2 regions of the Cupriavidus sp. USMAA2-4 genome follow, and region 2 is predicted to be linked to the other one. Evidence: predicted binding sites of a transcription regulator. Region 2 holds the regulator's gene; the other holds the start of a gene.
What was found. Region 2 encodes FliA, which starts transcription of late flagellar genes. Its sites were predicted from a motif close to CTAAAGTTTNNNNNNNNNNNGCCGNTA; they were not measured.
Positions count from the first base shown of each region.

Region 1 (10,166 bases), 350 kb from region 2:
GTCTTCGGGTCTTCCGGTCATGCGGTCATGCGGTCATGCGGTCTTCTCGAGCGCGGCGGGCGCGGCGGGCGCGGCACGTGCCTCGCGCCGGTCGCGCCGGTCGCGCCGGTCGCGCCGGTCGCGCCGGTCGCGCCGGTCGCGCCGGTCGCGCCGGTCGCGCCGGTCGCGCCGGTCGCGCGAGTGTTGCATTGAATGCAACAAGTTTCCCATATCCCGATCATTGATGAAACGCCCGTGGCTCGGAATACTTGTGCACTGCCCGCCGGCTGGCGGTCCGCTCACGGACCGCGATGACCGTGAGTCCGCCCGCCGCGGCCCGCCGGGCCCCTTAGCGAGACATGCCATGACCCACTCCCTGTCCCCCGGCGCCGCCGCGCCGTCCGCGCCCGGCCTCGGCGCCGTCACCGCCTTCGCCAAGTTCCGCCTGTTCGCCGTCACCCTCGCGGTGGTGGCGCTGGCCGAAGCCATCGGCCCGCTCCAGTTCAAGCTCGGTCCCGGCCGCGTGGTGCTGATGCCGATGATGTGGTCGCTGCTGATGGCCGCCGCCCTCGGCATCGCCAGCCGGCGCCTGCCGCGCCCGCTGTCGGTCGGCCCCGGCCTGCAGGCGCTGGCCACCGGCCTGCTCAATGCGGGGCTGCTGCTGTTCGTGGTCAAGCTCGGCCTCACCGTCGGCGTGGCGCTGCCCAAGGTCAGGGCGGCGGGCTGGGCCCTGCTGTTCCAGGAGTTCGGCCATGCACTCGGCACCCTGGCCCTGGGCCTGCCGCTCGCGCTGCTGCTCGGCCTCAAGCGGGAGGCGGTCGGCGCCACCTTCTCGGTGGGGCGCGAGGGCAATATCGCCATCATCAGCGAGAAGTACGGCATGGATTCGCCCGAAGGCCGCGGCGTGCTGGCGGAGTACATCACCGGCACGGTGCTGGGCGCGCTCTTCATCGCCATCCTGGCCGGCTTCCTCAGCAGCCTGCACGTGTTCGACCCGCGCTCGCTGGCCATGGGCGCGGGCGTCGGTTCGGGCAGCCTGATGGCGGCCGCCGTGGGCGCCATCCTGGCCCAGCACCCCGCCGAGCACGCGGCCGACATCACCGCCATCGCCGCCGCCTCCAACCTGCTGACCTCGGTGGCCGGCTTCTATTTCACGCTGTTCCTGTCGCTGCCGCTGTGCTCCTGGCTGTACGGCAAGCTCGAACCGGTGCTGGGCCGCCTCTCGCCGCGCCAGGCCGCCACCGGCAGCGCCAGCCTGGGCGCCGCCGTGCTGCCCGCGCACGGCCTGTCCGGCGCCGATACCATGCTCGGCTGGGCAGTGGTCGGCGCAGGTGTGCTGGTCGGCAACCGCCTCTCCTACCAGGTGCCGGTGCTGGTCTCGCTGGAAGGCGTGCTGGCCGTCGTCGCGCTGGTGGCGGCGTGCCACCTTGCCAAGCGCCTGCTGCCGCGCCTGCCGCTGCTGCTGATGCTGTCCATCGCCGCCACGCTGGCCGGCGTGCCGGGCCTGTTCCCCTTCTCCGATGCGCTCGTCGCGCTGGCCGACAAGCTCAACTTCATGACCTTCACCACGCCCGTGCTGGCGCTGGCCGGCTTCTCCGTGGCCAAGGACCTGCCCATCTTCCGCCAGCTCGGCTGGCGCATCGTGGTGGTCTCGCTGACCGCCACCGCCGGCACCTTCCTCGGCGCGACGCTGATCGCCGAGTGCTTCCACTGACCCGCATCGACGTCAAGACTTCAACACACCAAGACTTCCAGGAGCCCGAGCAGCCATGTACCGCGACCCTGACATCGCCGACGACATCCGCCAGAGCATGGTGGACTGGCGGCGCGACATCCACGCCTCGCCCGAAACCGCCTTCGAGGAGCACCGCACCGCCAATATCGTGGCGCATGCGCTCGAACTGATGGGGATCGAGGTCCACCGCGGCCTGGCCACCACCGGCGTGGTCGGCACCCTGCGCCACGGCGAGGGCCCCAGCATCGCGCTGCGCGCCGACCTCGACGCGCTCAATATGCAGGAGCTCGGCAGCGCTGCGCACGCCTCCACCTGCGCCGGCAAGATGCACGCCTGCGGGCACGACGGCCACACCGCCATGCTGCTCGGCGCGGCCGCCCACCTGGCGCGCCACAAGCCTTTCCGCGGCACCGTGCACTTCGTCTTCCAGCCCGCCGAGGAGAACGAGGGCGGCGGCCGCGTGATGGTGCAGGAGGGCCTGTTCGACAAGTTCCCTGCCGACGCCGTCTACGGCATGCACAACTTCCCCCAGCTGCCGCGCGGCAAGTTCGCCATCCGCCCCGGCACCATGACCGCCTTCCTCGACAACTTCGAGATCACCATCACCGGCAAGGGCTCGCACGGCGCCCAGCCGCACCACGGCATCGACCCCGTGGTGGTCTCGGCCCAGCTGGTGATGGCGCTGCAGACCATCGCCAGCCGCCGCACCGACGCCAACGACGCGGTGGTGGTCAGCATCACGCAGATCCACGGCGGCGACACCTGGAACGTGATTCCCGAATCCGTGGTGCTGCGCGGCACCACGCGCTCGCTCGACCCGGCCGTGCGCGAGCGCACCCAGCAGGCCATGCAGCAGATCTGCACCGGCGTGGCGCTGACGCACGGCGCACGCATCGCGCTGGATTTCCGCCCCGGCTACCCGGGCGTGGTCAACACGCCGGAGGAGACCGCGGCGGCGGTCGGCGCGGCGGCCAGCCTGGTCGGTACCGGCAACGTCAAGACCGACGTCAAGCCGGCCATGGGCTCGGAGGACTTCGCCTTCATGCTGGAGCAGCGCCCTGGCGCGTATATCGGCATCGGCGCCGGCGAAGGGCCCGACGATCCGCCGTTGCACAACCCCTACTACGACTTCAACGACCGCATCCTGCCGCTGGGCGCCGCCTACTGGGCCAGGCTGGTCGAGCGGCAGCTGCCGCTGGCCTGAAGCCGGATCCTCCTCAAGCCATGTTCCTGTCCGTCTTCGACATCTTCAAGATCGGCATCGGCCCGTCCAGCTCGCACACGGTGGGACCGATGCGCGCCGCCCTGCTGTTCGCGCGCGCCTTGCACGCGCAGGACCTGCTGCCCGCGGTGGCGCGGCTGCAGGTGGACCTGTACGGCTCGCTGGGCGCGACCGGGCGCGGGCACGCCACCGATACCGGCGTGCTGCTCGGCCTGATGGGCGAGGCGCCGGAGACGGTCGATCCCGACGCCGTGGCCACGCGCGTGGCGGCGGTGCGCCACGACGGCAGCCTGCCCCTGCTCGGCACGCACCGGATTGCCTTCGACGTCCGCCGCGACCTCGCCTTCCGCGGCGAGCGCGTGCTGCCCGCACACCCCAACGCGATGCGCCTGGCCGCCTTCGACGCCGGCGGCACGGCACTGCGCGAGGCCGAGTACTACTCGGTCGGCGGCGGCTTCGTCATCGAGCAGGGCGCCGCGCCAGGCGGTGCAGACGCGCGGCCCGTGCCGCCCTGCGTGTTCCACAGCGGCGATGAACTGATCGCGCTGGCGCTGGCACGCCGCCGCAGCATCGCCGCCCTGATGCTGGCGCGCGAATGCGCCTGGCAGCCGGCGGCCAAGGTGCGCGAAGGGCTGCGGGAGATCTGGCAGGTCATGCAGGCATGCGTGCAGCGCGGCCTCGGCCTGCGCGGCGCGGCACCGCAGACCCTGCCCGGCGCGCTGCGCATGCGGCGCCGCGCCCCCGAGCTCTACCGCGCGCTGGCGCAGGGCGGCGCCGCCGGCGCCGATCCGATGGCGGCGCTCGACTGGGTCAATGCCTGGGCCATGGCGGTCAACGAGGAGAACGCCGCCGGCGGGCGCGTGGTCACGGCGCCGACCAACGGCGCGGCCGGCATCGTGCCGGCGGTCCTGCACTACTACATGCGCTTCGTGCCGGGGGCCGACGAGGAAGGCATGGTGGACTTCCTGCTGACCGCCGCCGCCATCGGCATCCTCTACAAGACCAATGCGTCCATCTCCGGGGCCGAGGTCGGCTGCCAGGGCGAGGTCGGCGTGGCCTGCTCGATGGCGGCCGCGGGGCTGGCGGCCGCCCAGGGCGGCACGCCGCAGCAGGTGGAGAATGCCGCCGAGATCGGCATGGAACACAACCTGGGCCTGACCTGCGACCCGGTCGGCGGCATGGTGCAGATCCCCTGCGTCGAGCGCAACGCCATGGGCGCGGTCAAGGCCATCAACGCGGCGCGCATGGCGCTGCGCGGCGACGGCAGCCACTACGTCTCGCTCGACACCGTGATCCGTACCATGAAGCAGACCGGCGAGGACATGAAGGCCATCTACAAGGAAACCTCGCTCGGCGGCCTGGCCGTCAACGTGGTCGAGTGCTGACGGCGGGCGCCCGCGCGCTCCCGGCGCGGCGCGCTCAGCAACCGAAGCGCTGCGCCAGCTCGCCGAAGTCCGCCGCGACCACGTCCCAGTCCTGCTCGGCGGCCAGGTCGGTGGACTGGGCCGGGCCATGCTCGCGCGGACGCGCCACGAAGGCCGTGGACAGGCCGCAGGCGCGTGCCGCGGCGAGATCGCCGTTGTGCGCGGCGACCAGGCACAGTTCGGCCGGCGCCAGTCCCAGGATCTCCGCGGTCTGCAGGTAGACCGCCGGCGAAGGCTTGTAGTCGCGCACCACCTCGGCGCCGAGGATGGCGTCCCAGGGCAGGCCGGCGCGTTTGGCGATGTCCACCATCAGGCGGATGTTGCCGTTCGACAGCGGCGCGATGATGAAGCGCTGCTTGAGCCGTTGCAGGCCCTCGCGGCTGTCCGGCCACGGGTCGAGGCGGTGCCAGGCCAGGTTGAGCGCATCGAGCTCCGCGCCCGGGATGCGCGCCACGTCGGCGCCGAGGCCGGCCAGCGCACGCACCAGGTTCTCCCGGTGCAGCACATCGAGCCGCACGAAACCGCGCCGGCCGCTGCGCACCTCGGCCATCGCCGGCACATATTCGCGCCGCCAGGCGTCGGCGAAGGCCTCCGGCTCCACCGCGAGTCCGTGCCGCGCGAGGAAGGGCGCGGCCTCGCGGGCCACGCAGGTCCGCCAGTCGACGACCGTGCCGAACACATCGAACACCAGTGCGCGCACCGTCTGGCTGAGATCGCCTGCCATGCTTGTTCTCCTGTTGTGGTGGAAGAGGGTCCGATGCGGGCCGCGATGCCCGCAGGCTTGCGCGGATCATACCCGTGCGCGGCGAAACGCGCCGGCGCGGCCCGGACGTGTATCCTCTCGCTCCGGACCTTCGCCGCGACGCCGCCGGACATTTTCGATGCCGATCCGATGCCACCTCTGACCCGCCCGAGCGCCGCCCTGGGCCTCGCCACCCTCGCCACCCTCGCGGCCCTCGCCAGCCCGGGCACGGCGCGCACCGCCGAGCCGGACTGCGCGGCACCCGGCACGCCGGCCGCGCGGCTGATCTGCGAGCACGCGCTGCTGGCCATGGGCAATGGCCGCATCCGCGCCCAGCAGCAGCGCCTGCTGCAGGCCGGCGCGATCCGCCAGGCGGAGATCGACGCCTTCCTCGCGCGGCGCGATGCCTGTACCACGGTGGCCTGCCTGGACACGCTGTTCTCGCAATGGAACCAGCGGGCGGCACGGCTGCGCGCAGACCGGCGCGCGCCCTGAGGCTCCCGCCACCAGGACCGCCGCCGATCCCCCGCCCCCCTCCTGAATCGCCCCGGTCGCCCGCCATGGCACCGGAATCCCCCTCATTTCTCCGCTAAAGATCGCCAGGCCCCGTCCGATAATGCAGGATGGAGACAGATGAAGTCTCTCCGCATGTCATACATTCCCCCGCCTGGCGGGAAGGAAGCGCCCGCGCGGCGGCCGGCCTGGAGCCGGCACCGCGATCGGTCCGGGCGCTCGCAACGGGGGAAGGCCGGGCTCCGCCAATGAACGCGCAAGCCGGCCGCCGGTGCCAGTCACCGGCGTGCCGCCATTGCCGCACGGCGTCCGGTCCTGGCGTGCCGGCTACACAGTGAAGAACTCAAAATTCGAAGGGTAACGCCGATGGCATCCATCACCTCTCTGGGCGTCGGGTCGGGTCTCGACCTGAACACGCTGCTCACCAAGCTGTCCGCGGCGGAAAGCAAGCCGCTCGATCTGTTGAAGAACAAGCAGGCCGCCTACCAGGCCAAGGTATCGGCCTACGGCAACGTCAAAAGCATGCTGGCCGCCTTCCAGGCGTCCGCCAAGAAGCTGGCGGACACGGCCACCTTCAGCGTGACCAAGGCCTCGGTCGGCTCGACGGAGATCCTGGGCGCGGCCACCGCATCCAATGCGACGCCGGGCAGCTACACCGTGAACGTCAAGAGCCTGGCCCAGGCCCAGTCGCTGGTCGCCGCCGGCCAGGCCAGCCAGACCCGGGCCATCGGCACCGGCACCCTGGTGTTCGACTTCGGCTCGGTCAGCGGCTACGACGAGGACCCTGCTTCGCCGACCTACGGCACCTACGTCAATCCCGCCTTCAGCGCCACCGCGGACGCCACCAAGAAAGTCACCATCGACAGCAGCAACAACACGCTGCAGGGCATCCGCGACGCCATCAACAAGGCCGGCATCGGCGTCACCGCCAGCATCGCCAACGACGGCAGCAACACGCCCTACCGCATCGTGCTGACCTCGGACAAGACGGGGGCGGCGACGACCATGCGCATCAGCGCCAGCTCGCCCGAACTGCAGGGCCTGCTCGGCTACGATCCGGAGCAGGCCAACCAGCCCAGCGGGGTCAGGGAAACCGTGCGCGGCACCAACGCCAACCTGACCATCAACGGCATGGCGGTCACCAGCGCCAGCAACACCGTCGCCGACGCCGCGCAGGGCGTGACGCTGACGCTCAACAAGGTGGGTACCACCAGCCTGAGCGTCACGCGCGACCTCGACAACGTCAAGTCGGCCGTGCAGGCCTTCGTCAGCGCCTTCAACAACCTGCACAACATGGCAGGCAAGCTGACTGCCGTCGACAGCACCACCAAGACGGGTTCGGTGCTGACCGGCGACGGCGTGCTGCGCGGCATCCAGACCAAGCTGCGCAACATCCTCAACGCCTCGGCGGGCAGCGCTGCGGGCGGCATCAGCAACCTGGCACAGATCGGCCTCTCGTTCCAGAAGGACGGCTCGCTCGCCATCGACGACACCAAGCTGAGCAAGGCGCTCAAGGACAATGTCAGCGGCGTCACGCGCCTGTTCGTCGGCGAGGGCAAGGCCGATGGCTATGCCAAGCAGATCAGCACGGCGATCGACGACCTCAACGGCGACAAGGGCGCGCTCAAGCTCGCCACCGACGGCCTGGACAAGTCGCTGAAGGACCTGCAGAAGGACTACACCAAGACGCAGGACAACATCAATGCCAACATGGAGCGCTATCGCGCGCAGTTCGCCAAGCTGGACCTGGTGGTGCAGCGGATGAACCAGACCAGCAGCTACCTGACGCAGCAGTTCAACGCCATCAACAACACCAATAACAACAAGAACTGAGCGGGACGGCCGTCGATCGCGGCCGGCAACGAAGAAGGGGCGCCCGCGGGCGCCCCTTCTTACCTTGGCGCGCGCGGGCCGGCCGCGCGCCGCCCGGCGTCAGATCACGCCTTGCGCCAGCATGGCGTCGGCCACCTTGACGAAGCCGGCGATATTGGCGCCCTCGACGTAGTTGATGTAGCCGCCGTCCTTCTGGCCGTGGTGGATGCAGTTCTGGTGGATATCCTTCATGATCGCGTGCAGCTTCTCGTCGACCTCGGCATGGTGCCAGGACAGCCGCATCGCGTTCTGCGACATCTCCAGCCCGGAGGTGGCCACGCCGCCGGCGTTGCTGGCCTTGCCCGGTGCATAGAGGATGCGCGCCTCCAGGAAACGGTCGACCGCCTCCAGCGTGGACGGCATGTTCGCGCCCTCGGCCACGCAGAACACGCCGTTGGCCAGCAGGCGCTCGGCGTCGGCGCCGTTCAACTCGTTCTGCGTCGCGCACGGCAGCGCCACGTCGGCCGGCACGTGCCAGGGCGTGCGCTCCGCCTCGAAGCGCAGTCCGTGGCGCGCGGCGAAGTCGCTCAGGCGGCCGCGCTCTTCGTTCTTGAAGGCCATCAGCTCCTCGAGCTGGCCGGCACGCATGCCCTCGGGATAGTGCAGCACGCCGCCGGAATCCGACACGGTCAGTACCTTCGCACCCAGCTCCATCGCCTTCTGCGCGGCGTACTGCGCCACATTGCCGGAGCCGGAGATCAGCACGCGCAGGCCGTCGAAATCGCGGCCGCGCCGGTGCAGCATCTCCTGCGCGAAGTAGACCGTGCCGTAGCCGGTGGCCTCGGGACGCATCAGGCTGCCGCCGAACGCCAGGCCCTTGCCGGTGAAGACGCAGGCGGACTGGTTGGACAGTTTCTTCATCATGCCGGCCATGAAGCCGACCTCGCGGCCGCCCACGCCGATATCGCCTGCGGGGATATCGGTATCGGCGCCCAGGTGGCGGTGCAGCTCGCTCATCAGCGCCTGGCAGAAGCGCATCACCTCGCCGTCGGACTTGCCCTTGGGATCGAAGTCCGAGCCGCCCTTGCCGCCGCCCATGGGCAGCGTGGTGAGCGCGTTCTTGAAGGTCTGCTCGAAGCCGAGGAACTTCAGCACCGACAGGTTGACGGTGGGATGGAAGCGCATGCCGCCCTTGTAGGGGCCGATGGCCGAACTGTGCTGGACGCGGAAGCCGCGGTTGACCTGCACGCGGCCCTGGTCGTCGGTCCAGGCCACGCGGAACTGGATCACCCGCTCCGGCTCGACCAGGCGCTCCAGCAGGGCCAGCTCGGCATAACGGGGATGACGCTGCACGAAGGGCCAGAGGGTGAGCATCACCTCTTTCACGGCCTGCAGGAATTCGGGCTGATGGGGGTCGCGCCGGGCGACGCCGGCCAGGAAGGTGTCAAGGGTGAGTGAAGCCACGGATGTCTCGCTTGTGCTTGGCAGGAGGCGCGCCATCGACGCCTGTGCGGACGGCGTGCCACTGTTGACACCGCAACGCGCCCCGGGAAGGCAACCCGGCACACCTGCGGCAGGCCGCGCGGGGTCGTGTCCCGGCCAGCCAATGTCCAGACATTCAAGATCGTGGATGAATGTCTGAGGCAAGGGCGAAGATTAGCACTACTTCGGTGCGGAGCGAAATAGAAGGAAGGAGCGAAACAGCGGATCCGCGCGGGAGAATGGGCGATAGCCGCCGGTGGCGCCGCTCGGCCCTCCAAGGCCGGCACGCCGACGCGCCGATGCACACTCAGACCGGCGCCAGGCCGATCATGCGGCTGACGTCGGCTGCCGCCCGCTGCAGCGCCGGCACGATCTCGGCCACGATGCGCTCCGGCGGCGCCTCTGCCGTCGCGGTGGAGATGCCGAGCGACAGCCGGCGCGAGCCGCCGGCCGGCAGCGGCACCGACACCGACATCTGGTTGCTTTCCGGATAGGCCAGCTCGCTCCATTGCCCCACCGGCAGTGCCAGCGCCATGGCCAGCGCGCTGGCCGGCGGCAGCACGCTGCCCACGCGCAGGTTCATCACCACCAGCCGGCGCCGTTCCGCCGGCGCCATCGCGCGGCCGACGATGATCACGCCGTCGGCCCCCGCCTCACCGAGGTTGGAAGTACCTGAATACGCATCGGCGAGGCGCTGCAGCACCTCCTGCACGGCCTCGGTCACACCCAGGCTCTCCAGCGCGGCGAAGCCGATCTCGAAGATGCGCGTGGTCAGGCGCCAGCGGCTGTCTTCACGCGCCACGTAGCCGTCCTCCTCCAGCGTCAGCAGGAAGCGCAGCACGGTGGGGTGCGGCAGGTCGACCGCGCGCGACAGTTCGGCGAGCGTCGGCCTCCCGTTGTGGCGGAAGGCCTGCAGGATCGCTAGACAGCGCTGGATCGATCGATTACTCTTCATTCGTTCACTATGAGCACATCTAGTTCATCTAGTGAACATACTAAACCAAGGACGAGGGCGTGGCAAGTACCGCGACCCCAATTCCGGAGACAAACAAGATGACGGCCCCCCAGACCCGCGCCCCGGCATGCGCCGGCACGCGCCCTTCCCGCCTGCGCCACGCGCTCGGCCTCGCACTCACCCTGCTGGCGACGCTGGCACCGTTCGTCGCCGTGCACGCCGCGGACCAGTGGCCGAGCCGGCCGATCCGCTGGATCGTGCCCTACCCGCCCGGCGGCTCCACCGACATGCTGGCGCGCGTG
Region 1 covers NZ_CP017749.1:2,366,899-2,377,064, reverse strand. The annotation lists gene BKK79_RS39510 (hypothetical protein) at 34-189, opposite strand; gene BKK79_RS30465 (DUF3100 domain-containing protein) at 344-1,693, shown strand; gene BKK79_RS30460 (M20 aminoacylase family protein) at 1,749-2,918, shown strand; gene BKK79_RS30455 (L-serine ammonia-lyase) at 2,939-4,321, shown strand; gene BKK79_RS30450 (haloacid dehalogenase type II) at 4,356-5,084, opposite strand; gene BKK79_RS40705 (hypothetical protein) at 5,253-5,597, shown strand; gene fliD (flagellar filament capping protein FliD) at 5,982-7,448, shown strand; gene gdhA (NADP-specific glutamate dehydrogenase) at 7,548-8,927, opposite strand; gene BKK79_RS30430 (IclR family transcriptional regulator) at 9,217-9,864, opposite strand; gene BKK79_RS30425 (Bug family tripartite tricarboxylate transporter substrate binding protein) at 9,963-10,166, shown strand, end outside.
Region 1: fliD (flagellar filament capping protein FliD) is a predicted target of FliA. The motif match lies at 5,692-5,718, and genes of this name have one in related genera.

Region 2 (10,166 bases):
AGGCCTTCGGTTACACGGTGGTCGATGCCAGCACCGTGGTGGCGACCCACCTGAACCACCTGATCCAGATGCACGCGGCCGAACTGCTGGGCCGCCAGGAAGTGCAGCAGCTGCTCGACCGCATCGCCAAGGAATCGCCGAAGCTGACCGAGGACCTGGTGCCGAAGACCATCTCGCTGACCGGCCTGCAGAAGGTCCTGCAGAACCTGCTGGAGGAGGGGGTACCCATCCGCGACATGCGCACCATCCTGGACGTGGTGGCGGAGCACGCGCCCAAGATCAGCGAGCCCAGCGAGCTGACCGAGCTGGTGCGCGTGGCGCTGGGCCGCGCCATCACGCAGCAGCTGTACCCGAACGGGGCGGAAATGCAGGTGGTCGGCCTCGAAGCCGGCCTGGAGCGCGTGCTGACCCAGGTGCTGAACAGCGGCGGGGGCCTAGAGCCCGGCCTGGCGGACGCCCTGCTGCAGCAATCGCGTGCCTGCGTGGAGCGGCAGGAGCAGATGGGCTACACACCCGTGCTGCTGGTGCCGCCGCCGCTGCGGGCGCTGCTGGCTCGTTTCCTCCGGCGTACGCTGCCGCAGCTCAAGGTGCTGTCGCATGCCGAGGTCCCCGACAACCGAAACATCAGGATCACCGCCGTGATCGGCGGTGCAGCATGAGGAAGGCGCGATGAGCGTAGCGAAATTCGTGGCGGCCAATGGCCGCGAGGCCCTGCGGCGCGTGCGCGAGGCGATGGGGCCTGACGCGGTGGTGCTGTCCAACCGGACCGTCGATGGCGGCGTCGAGATCGTCGCCATGCGCGACACCGATGTCGGCGCCATCTCCAGCAGCGCCCAGCTCTATGTGCCGCCCGCACCGGCGCGCGACGACGAGGCCGAGATGGGCGAGCTGCGCGGCGAGCTCAAGTCGATGCGCGCGCTGATCGAGCGCCAGTTCGCCGGCATGGGCAACGTGCCGGTGGCGACGGGCGACCCGCTGCGCGAGTCGCTCTTCACCTGGCTGGCCGGCGCGGGCTTCTCCGGGCAGCTCGCGCGCACGCTGCTGGCGCACCTGCCGGTCGGTCACGACCGCCAGTCGGCGATGGCCTGGATCCGCCAGGAGCTGGCGCGCAAGGTGCAGGTGCTGGCCGATGAGGAAGCACTCTTCGCCCAGGGCGGCGTGCTCGCGCTGATCGGGCCGACCGGCGTCGGCAAGACCACCACCACCGCCAAGCTCGCCGCGCGCTTCGTGCTCAAGCACGGTCCGGAGCGGCTGGCGTTGCTGACCACCGACAGCTTCCGTATCGGCGCGCACGAGCAGCTGCGCATCTATGGCGACATCCTCGGCGTGCCCGTGCACGCGGTGAAGGATGCGGCCGACCTGCGCTTCGCGCTGAACGCGCTGGCCGACAAGCACCTGGTCATCGTCGACACGGTCGGCATGAGCCAGCGTGACCGCAACCTGTCCGAACAGATCGCCATGCTGGCCGGCGTGCAGGCACCGGTGCAGCGCGTGCTGCTGCTCAATGGCGCCAGCCACGGCGATACGCTCAACGAGGTGGTGCACGCCTACCGGCAGGACGCCGGTCTCGGCGGTGAGCCCGGCTGCGGCCTGGACGGCTGCATCATCACCAAGCTGGACGAAGCCACGCACCTGGGATCGGTGCTCGACGTCGTCATCCGCCACCGCCTGCCGGTGTTCTACGCCTCCACCGGCCAGCGCGTGCCCGAGCACCTGGAGCTGGCGCAGGCGCCGGCCCTGGTCGAGCGCGCCTTCCTGACGCCCCGCCGCGGCTCGGTCTTCGCCGATGCGGACGTGGCCCGCCGCCAGGCCGGCGCCCTCGAGGATGCCGAGGCGCAGCGCGGTCCCGCCGCCGAGGACATGCTGCGCTCGCTGAGCGACAGTGCCGATGCGGTCGGTGCCTGCGTGGCCGAGCTCGATGCCGGTACGCAGGGTTTTCCGCTGCTGCGCGCGCTGTGGCAGCAGCGCGACGACGACGCCGCATCGCTGCGCAGCGTCGCGCAGCAGGTGCGCGAAGCTGCCTGCCGCGACCTCGGTCGCGGCTGCGATCGCCATGTGCTGGCGCTGTCCGCCACCGCCCAGTTCGCGGCTGGCGGGCGCCGGGCCCCGCACCATGTTCAGACGACCCTGTGGCTGTCGGATCGCGACGGCTTCCCGCTGGCCGCCGCCGTGAGCGGTGCACGCAACGGCAGCGGCGAAACCGAGGCCGCCACGCTGCGCGCCGCGCTGGCGGCCACGCGTACGGTCGTCAACATGGTCGATGCGCTGCCGGCTCCGGCCGTGCTGGCGCGCTGGCAGCAAGGCGGCGAACGCTGGCTGGCGCGGGCCCGCAAGGGCGCGCGCATGCTCAGCGGAGGCACGGCCTGGAAGGTCGAGGCCCTGGCCGAAACGCTGACCTTCCATGCCGTGGGCGAACTCCATGAGCAGGGCTGCGATGCCGTGCAATGGCTGGCCCAGGTGCCGGTGCGGGTGCCCGACGGTCCGCTGCAGCGCCGTGCCGGCCGCGGCAATGCCGACGGCGGCACCGATGCCTGCCTGCTGGTTTCCCGCCTGGTGGAGCGCGACAGCGGCCGCCTGCTGGACACCAGCTATCTGCTGTGCGACCCCGCCCTGGCCGATGAATCCGCGCGGCTGGCGCAGTGGGCGCGCTGGGCACTGGCCGCCGAGGCACGCTTCCGCACGCTGCGCCACGCGCTCGACCATCTTGCCCGCGGCGCCGTGCCGGCCGCGGACGAGGCGCAATGCCGCGCCGCGCTGATGGCGCTGCAGGCCGGCCTGACCGCCCTGCGTCTCGAATGCGAGCCGGGCGCCGTGGCGGCCGGCTTCCTCTCGCGCCTGGCCGGCCGCGCCGCGGGCAAGGCCGCGCAAGCGGCGCCGGGCCAGGCGCTGGTCGAAGGCCTGGCGCGCCTGCTGGCGCTGCTGGACGTGCTGGAGGGCTATCCCGTGCGCGCAAACCGTGCCGCTGCGGCGGACCCGGTCCGTGCGGATACGTCCGCTGCCGAGCAACAACTGGAATCCGTAGGAGAGTAGGTCTGTGCACACTCTGGCAACCGATCAGGCCGAGGGGCTGCGGCGCCTGCTGGCGCCGCGCGCCACACGGCACATCGCCGTGGTAGCCAGCGAGCCGGGGGCCGGCGCCACGACGGTCGCGCTCGGACTGGCCAGCGCGCTGGCCATGCAGGGCGAGCGCGTCCTGCTGGTCGACGAGGATGCCCCGGGCGCGCGCGCCGCGCACCTGGCCGGAGCCGCGCCGCGCGGCACGCTGGCCCAGGTGCTGGCCGCACAGGCGACGCTCGACCAGGCGCTCGGTGCCGCCGGGCCCAGCGGTGTCGCCGTGCTGCCCGCGGGCGCTGCCGGCCCGGCCGGCGGCGGCCTGCCGGGCACCTTCGGCGCCTTCCGCACCGTGCTGGCCGATGCCCGCGCCGACGGCCAGGGGACGCTGTCGGCGCTGGCCGGCGCCGCGCACAACCTGCTGGTGGTGATGCGCCCCGAGGCGGCCTCGATCACCGCGGCCTACGCGCGCATCAAGCAACTGCATCACCGCTACGCCATCCGCCATTTCCAGCTCGTCGTCAATGCGGCGGCGGGCGAGGGCATCGCCGGCGCGGTGGCCGGCAACCTGGCCCGCACCGCCAGCCAGTATCTCGGCATCGAGGCCTCGTGGGCCGGCTATCTGCCGCTCGATCCGCTGGTCAGGCAGAGCGAGCAGCTGGGTCGCGGCGTGGTCGATGCCTACCCCGCCGCACCGGCGACGATGGCCTTGCGCCGCATCGCCAGCAGCATCGGCGCGTGGCCCATGCGCGCCGCGTCCACCACCTTCCCCGGCGTCGCCTCGGCGACGCCTCCGACCAGCCCACGCATTCATTGACGCCGATGCCGCACGTATCGTTCCCCCAGGCCATCGACCGGGCCCAAGCCATCGGGCCCCGGTCCCTGCACGGTACGCGCGCGGCCGGCGCTGCGCTCTAGAAGCCACGAGAGTCCCACCATGTACACCGTTCAGGGAAAGCTCGAACAGACGGATCTGGTCAAGGCACACGCATCGCTGGTGCGCCGCATCGCCTTGCAACTGGCGGCCAAGCTGCCGGCCAGCGTGCAGCTCGACGACCTGATCCAGGCCGGCATGATCGGCCTGCTGGACGCGGCCAAGCGCTACGAAGACACGCACGGCGCGCGCTTCGAGACCTATGCCAGCCAGCGCATCCGCGGCGCCATGCTCGACGAGGTGCGCGCCAACGACTGGCAGTCGCGCAGCCTGCGCCAGTTCACCCGCCGCATCGAGCGGGCCATACGCAGCCTGGAGCAGAAGCTTGGCCGCACGCCCCTCGATTCCGAAGTGGCCGAGCATCTCGAGATGCCGTTGCCGGAGTACCAGCTGCTGCTCAACGAAGTGCACGGCTGCCAGCTGCTGCATTACGAGGACTTCGAGCGCTCCGGCGAAGAGGATTTCCTCGAGCGCCACCTCGGCGTCAACGAAGACAGCGACCCGCTGATGGTGCTGATGGAGAGCGGCATGCGCGAAGCGCTGATCCGCGCCATCGAGCGCCTGCCCGAGCGGGAGAAGCTGGTGCTGTCGCTGTGCTACGACCAGGAGCTGAACCTGCGCGAGATCGGCGCCGTGCTGGACGTGACCGAGTCGCGTGTCTGCCAGATCCGCGGCCAGGCCATCGCGCGCCTGCGTGGCCAGCTGCGGGGACTGCTCTGATGCGAGGGCCCGGCCGCGCCGCGCCGCGCGTGCAGGCATGCGTTGCGACGGGCGTCGCCGCACTCGGCCTGGCGACCGCCGTCCCGCCAGTCCGGGCGGACGAGGGAGGTCCCGGTCATGCCTGGCAGAGCGTGGTGCAGGGGCCGATGCTGTCCGTGCGCGGGATGCGCATACTGTCGCCTGCGCTGCGGCCCGGCGCGATGCCGGCGCTGGCGACCGGCAAGGTGACATCCGTGCGCTGGCAGTACACCTTCAGCGGCGTGCCGCCGCATGATCTCCAGGTCTACCTGTGCAATGGCAGCCGATGCGTGCTGTTGCCGGCGGCGCAAGGCCACACCGAGGCATTCCGCGGCGATGCCGCCGCACAGGATTTCACCTTTGCTTTCCTGGCACCCGGGCGTGGCGCGCTGGCGCCCGTGCTGCAGGGGCGCGCCAACCAGGTCATCGTCGACTATCGCTGATCGTTGAGAGCGGTCCGCCGCCGCTGCGGCCGGCGGCGATGTTCCGCCGCCGCTGCGGCGACACCCGCGACGCCGTCCTCGGCCGATCCGGCTCGGTTCAGCTCAGCTCAGTTCAGTTCAGTTCAAGGAAGAGGATGGCGGCGCCGGACGGCGCGGTAGCGAGGGGCGATCGTGCGACCATCGTCGCGCGGCCATGTCACCAGCCCGAGCGGGGCGCTGCGAGCGCGCGCCAGTCCCAGCCGCCGCAGTGGCCTCAGCCGCGCGCCAGGCTCAGGCCGGATGCCGCGTTCTGGGTGCGGCCGTCGCGGCCGTAGAGGCCGGCATCGATGCCGCGCTGGCGCAGTACCTGGATGGCCGCGCGCGTGTGTTCGAGATGGGTGGCGATGACCGCCGAATTCAGCGTGCTTGCCTGGTGCGCGCCGAGCGCGGCCAGGCGCAGGGTGCGCCAGGCCTGATGCACGGCGGGGTCGATGCGCAGGCCGACCAGCATGCCGTTCGGGCCGGCGCGCAAGCCGGCGGCGGCCATCTGCGCTTCGCGCGCGGCGCCCAGTTCGGCCAGCGCGGAGGCCAGCGCCGTCTTGCGGTCCAGCACCGCGCCGAGCGCCTGCGCGTCGCCGCTCTTCATCACTTCGCGTTCGTCGGCCAGGGCCTCGGCGAATGCCTTCACGGCTTCGGTTTCGCGATGCAGGATCTGGATCAGGGGCAGGCTCATGGTTTCTCCACGCGCGGCGCTCTATGCCGTTCGCTCTCGGCTCGCTGCTGGGTTCCTGCCGCGGACCGCTTACTGGCCCTGGTTCAGCTCGCGCAGCGTGGCGAGCAGACCGTCGGCAATCTTGCTCGGATCGATCTTGATCCGGCCTTCGACGATGGCCTGGCGGATTTCCTCCACGCGGGCCGTGTCGATGTCGTTGTCGCTATCCTGGCTCAGGCTGGCGCCGATCTGGCGGACCTGGGCGCTCAGGGGGCTGGTCTGCACCTCGGCTGCCGTGGCCGGGGCGGGAGCGGGGGCCGTGGTGGCGCGCGCCGTGCCTTCGGCGGGGGCGCCGGTCCTGGACGAAGTGGACTGATTGATCTTCACGACTGTTCCTTGCTGGGTTCCACATGCATATCGGACGCCCGGCCGCAAACTTTAGGGCCGCCTTGCCGCATGGGCATCGCAAGCCCGCATTGTCGCACGCCATCCCGCCGCTGCGCCGCGTACCCGGCCGCCCGGCCGGTCGCTTTGCCGCGCCTATTGCTGCAGTACCACGGTATCGCCGCTGCGCACCAGCCCGGTGACCACCTGGCCGTTCTTCAGCCGCACCTGCACCGAGCCGCCCGTCGGCGCATCATTCATCACTTTTCCTTCGCTGCTGATCTGGAAGGCCTCGCCTTCGATGGTCACCGACACGGTCTGGCCGTTGCGTACGGCGGCCGGCCGCTTGAGCAGGTCGGCGCGCAGCGGCGAGCCGGCGGCGATGCGGGTGGCGGCGACGGCACCGTTGGCCTGCGCCGGGTCGGTCACCACCGCGCGCGGCAGCATCGCGAGGTCCCCCTGGCGAGCTTGCAGGTCGGCGCTGCCGATCGGTTCGCCGGGGGCGATCGCGCGGGCTGCCACGTAGTAGTCGGTCAACACGCCGACCCGTGCCTGCACGTAGCGTATCCACGGACGTTCGCCACCGCAGCGCACGCCGACCGTGACGCGGCCCCAGGGCGAGCCGCCCGGCGGCAGGAAGGGGTCGGGCGCCTCGCATTCGGGAGCGCGGCCGCCGGAGGGCGGCACGACCTGGATGCTGACCTTGCCCGGCAGGCCGGCGCTCTGGCGCGCGAGGAACTGCTCGACCGCGCTGCGCACGGGATCGTCGGGGAAAGGTGTGGCGGGCGTGGCGCCATTGCCGGCCCTGGCGCCGGCCGGTTGCGCCGCGACGTGGGCGCCGGCCAGGGCCAGCGCCAGCGCGGGCAGCAGGCGCGTCGCGCGGAGCAGGGCGCGGAACAGGGCGCGGAACAGGGCGCGCAATGGGGCGCGCAATGGGGCGCGGAACAGCGCTCGGGACAGAGGCTTCATGTGGGTCTTCCAGCAAGTGCGCGGGCCTTGCGGCACGCAGCGGAACGTCCCGTATTGTAGGCAGCCACCCGGCGCGCTTCGGAGGGAATTGCGCGGGTTTCCGCCGCCTATTCGCGCGATTGCGCTGGCGTCGCCGCACCTACCATGGCAAGCCTGAAGAAGCATGCGCTTCCATGTTCTCCCTTCCCAGCGAGACGCAGACATGATTGACAAACTCGATGCGGCTTTCCGCTTCCAGCAGGAAGCGCTCAACCTGCGTAACCAGCGCCAGTCGGTACTGGCGGCGAACATCGCCAATGCCGATACGCCTGGCTTCAAGGCGCGTGACTACGACTTCGCGAGCACGCTGTCGCAGACCATGCAGCGCGGCGGCGCCGGCGGCGCGCAGGGCGGCCTGGTGCTGACCACCACGTCGGCACGGCACCTGCCCGCCGAGGCACCGTCGGGCACGAGCGACCGCGACCTGATGTACCGCATCCCGACACAGTCCAGCATCGACGGCAACTCCGTGGAAATGGACACCGAGCGCGTCGCCTTCGCCGACAACACCGTGGGTTACCAGTCGGACCTGACGGTGATGACGTCGAAGATCAAGACGATGCTGGCCGCGATCCAGCAGTGAGCATGCCATGGCAGCCATGAATATCTTCGACGTGGTCGGTTCGGCCATGTCCGCGCAGTCGCAGCGCATGAACGTCACCGCGTCCAACCTCGCCAACGTGGACAGCGCGGTCAGTCCCAACGGGCAGCCCTATCGCGCCAAGCAGGTCGTCTTCGGGCTCGCGCCGACACCCGGCCAGAGCGAGATCGGCGGGGTGCAGGTGCAGGGCGTGGTCGAGGATCCCTCGCCGGCCAAGATGGTCTTCAATCCCACGCATCCGCTGGCCAATGCGGAAGGCTACGTGACCATGCCCAACGTGAACCCGGTGGAGGAGATGGTCAACATGATCTCGGCTTCGCGTTCCTACCAGGCCAACGTCGAGGTGTTGAATTCCGCCAAGAACATGATGCTCAAGACGCTGACCCTGGGTCAGTGACGCCGACAGGCCAACCCGACAAGCCGATGGATTTGACATGACCACCACCTCGAACGTTAGCGGTACCGGATCTTCCACCACCAGCTCCTCCGTGAACCAGGCGCTGAGCAGCAGCTCGGCGAGCGCCTCGGACCTGCAGAGCCAGTTCCTGACGATGCTGGTGACCCAGATGAACAACCAGGATCCGCTCAACCCGATGGACAACTCGCAGCTGACCTCGCAACTGGCGCAGATCAGCACCGTGAGCAGCCTGCAGACCATGAACACCACGCTGAACCAGCTGCTGTCGCAGAACAGCGCGAGCCAGGCGATGAATTCGGCCAGCCTGATCGGCCGCTCGGTGGAAGTGCCCGGCTCACAGATCTCGGTCGCCGGCGGCACGCCCAGCAAGTTCGGCGTCGACCTGCCGACGGCGGCCGATACCGCCAGCGTCACCATCAAGGACTCCGGCGGCAACGTGGTGCGCACGCTGACGCTGAGCAACAAGGCAGCCGGCGTGCAGGACGTGAGCTGGGACGGCAAGGACAACAACGGCAATACCGTGGCCGACGGCAAATACACCTTCAGCGTGAGCGCGACCGCCAAGGGCAACAGCGTATCGCCGGTCGCCCTGAACTACGCCACGGTGCAGAGCATCACCGGCGACTCGAGCGGTGTGCTGGTCGGCCTGACCAACGGCCAGTCTGCCAACGTCAACGACATCCGCCGGATCAGCTGATCGGGCAACCATACCGCGCGCAGGCGGGTCATTCACGCAAGACAGCAAGTCAAGGGGAAAATCAATGGGTTTCGGTCAAGGGGTAAGCGGGATCAACGCAGCCGCCGCCAATCTGGACGTGATCGGCAACAACATCGCCAACGCGAACACGGTGGGCTACAAGCAGTCGACCGCGCAGTTCGCGGACGTCTATGCCGGCACCAACATCGGCCTGGGCACGAAGGTCAACACCGTGATCCAGTCCTTCACCCAGGGCAGCATCTCGTCGAGCAACAACTCGCTGGACGTGGCCATCACCAGCGGTAACGGCTTCTACCGCCTGGTCAACGCCGATGGCGGCGTCTACTACTCGCGCAACGGGCAGTTCCAGCGCCAGGCCGACGGCAGCCTGACCAATGCGCAGGGCCTGCAGCTCACCGGCTATCCGGCAGGGACGGCGGCCGGCGGTTCGGTCCAGCCGCAGCCGCTGGTGGTGTCGAACACCAATATGCCGCCGGTCGCCACGACCAAGCTGACGGCGCAGTTCCAGCTCAATTCGAGCAACACCGTGCCGGCCACCGCGTTCGCAAGCGCGCCCGGCGCGCTGCCGACGTCCGGCATGTACAACTACGCGACCAGCTTCACGGTCTATGACTCGCTCGGCAATGCGAAGCAGATGACCGCCTACTTCGCCAAGCAGGCGGCAGGCCCCGGCACCACCGCCGGCGGCTCGGACTGGAACCTCTACGTCACGGACCCGAGCGGCAACCTGACCGGCGGCAGCCCGATGGCCATGCAGTTCAACAGCGCCGGCGTGCTGACCTCGCCGACCGCTGCCACGGCGCCCAGCTTCACGATGCCGGCGGCCAACGGCGCCGCGGCGATGTCGGTCGCGGTCGACCTGACGGGCACCACCCAGTACGGTGTCACCAGCGGCACCAATTCGCTGTCGCAGAACGGCTACGCCTCGGGCAGCCTGCTGAGCTTCGCCGTGCAGGGCGATGGCACCATCGTCGGCAGCTATTCGAACCAGCAGACCCAGAACCTCGGCCAGATCGTGCTGGTCGGCTTTGCCGATCCGCAGGGCCTGAAGCCGTCGGGCGACAACGTGTGGCAGGCCACCGGCACCTCGGGCGCGCCGCTGGTCGGTACGGCGGGCGGTAGCCTTGGCACGCTGCAGGCCAACGCCGTGGAGGATTCCAACGTCGACCTGTCGGCCTCG
Region 2 covers NZ_CP017749.1:2,015,473-2,025,638, forward strand. The annotation lists gene flhA (flagellar biosynthesis protein FlhA) at 1-659, shown strand, start outside; gene flhF (flagellar biosynthesis protein FlhF) at 670-3,030, shown strand; gene BKK79_RS28935 (MinD/ParA family ATP-binding protein) at 3,035-3,868, shown strand; gene BKK79_RS28940 (RNA polymerase sigma factor FliA) at 3,989-4,705, shown strand; gene BKK79_RS28945 (flagellar protein FlhE) at 4,705-5,166, shown strand; gene BKK79_RS28950 (flagella synthesis protein FlgN) at 5,420-5,878, opposite strand; gene flgM (flagellar biosynthesis anti-sigma factor FlgM) at 5,948-6,244, opposite strand; gene flgA (flagellar basal body P-ring formation chaperone FlgA) at 6,398-7,210, opposite strand; gene flgB (flagellar basal body rod protein FlgB) at 7,413-7,832, shown strand; gene flgC (flagellar basal body rod protein FlgC) at 7,840-8,247, shown strand; gene BKK79_RS28975 (flagellar hook assembly protein FlgD) at 8,285-8,965, shown strand; gene flgE (flagellar hook protein FlgE) at 9,030-10,166, shown strand, end outside.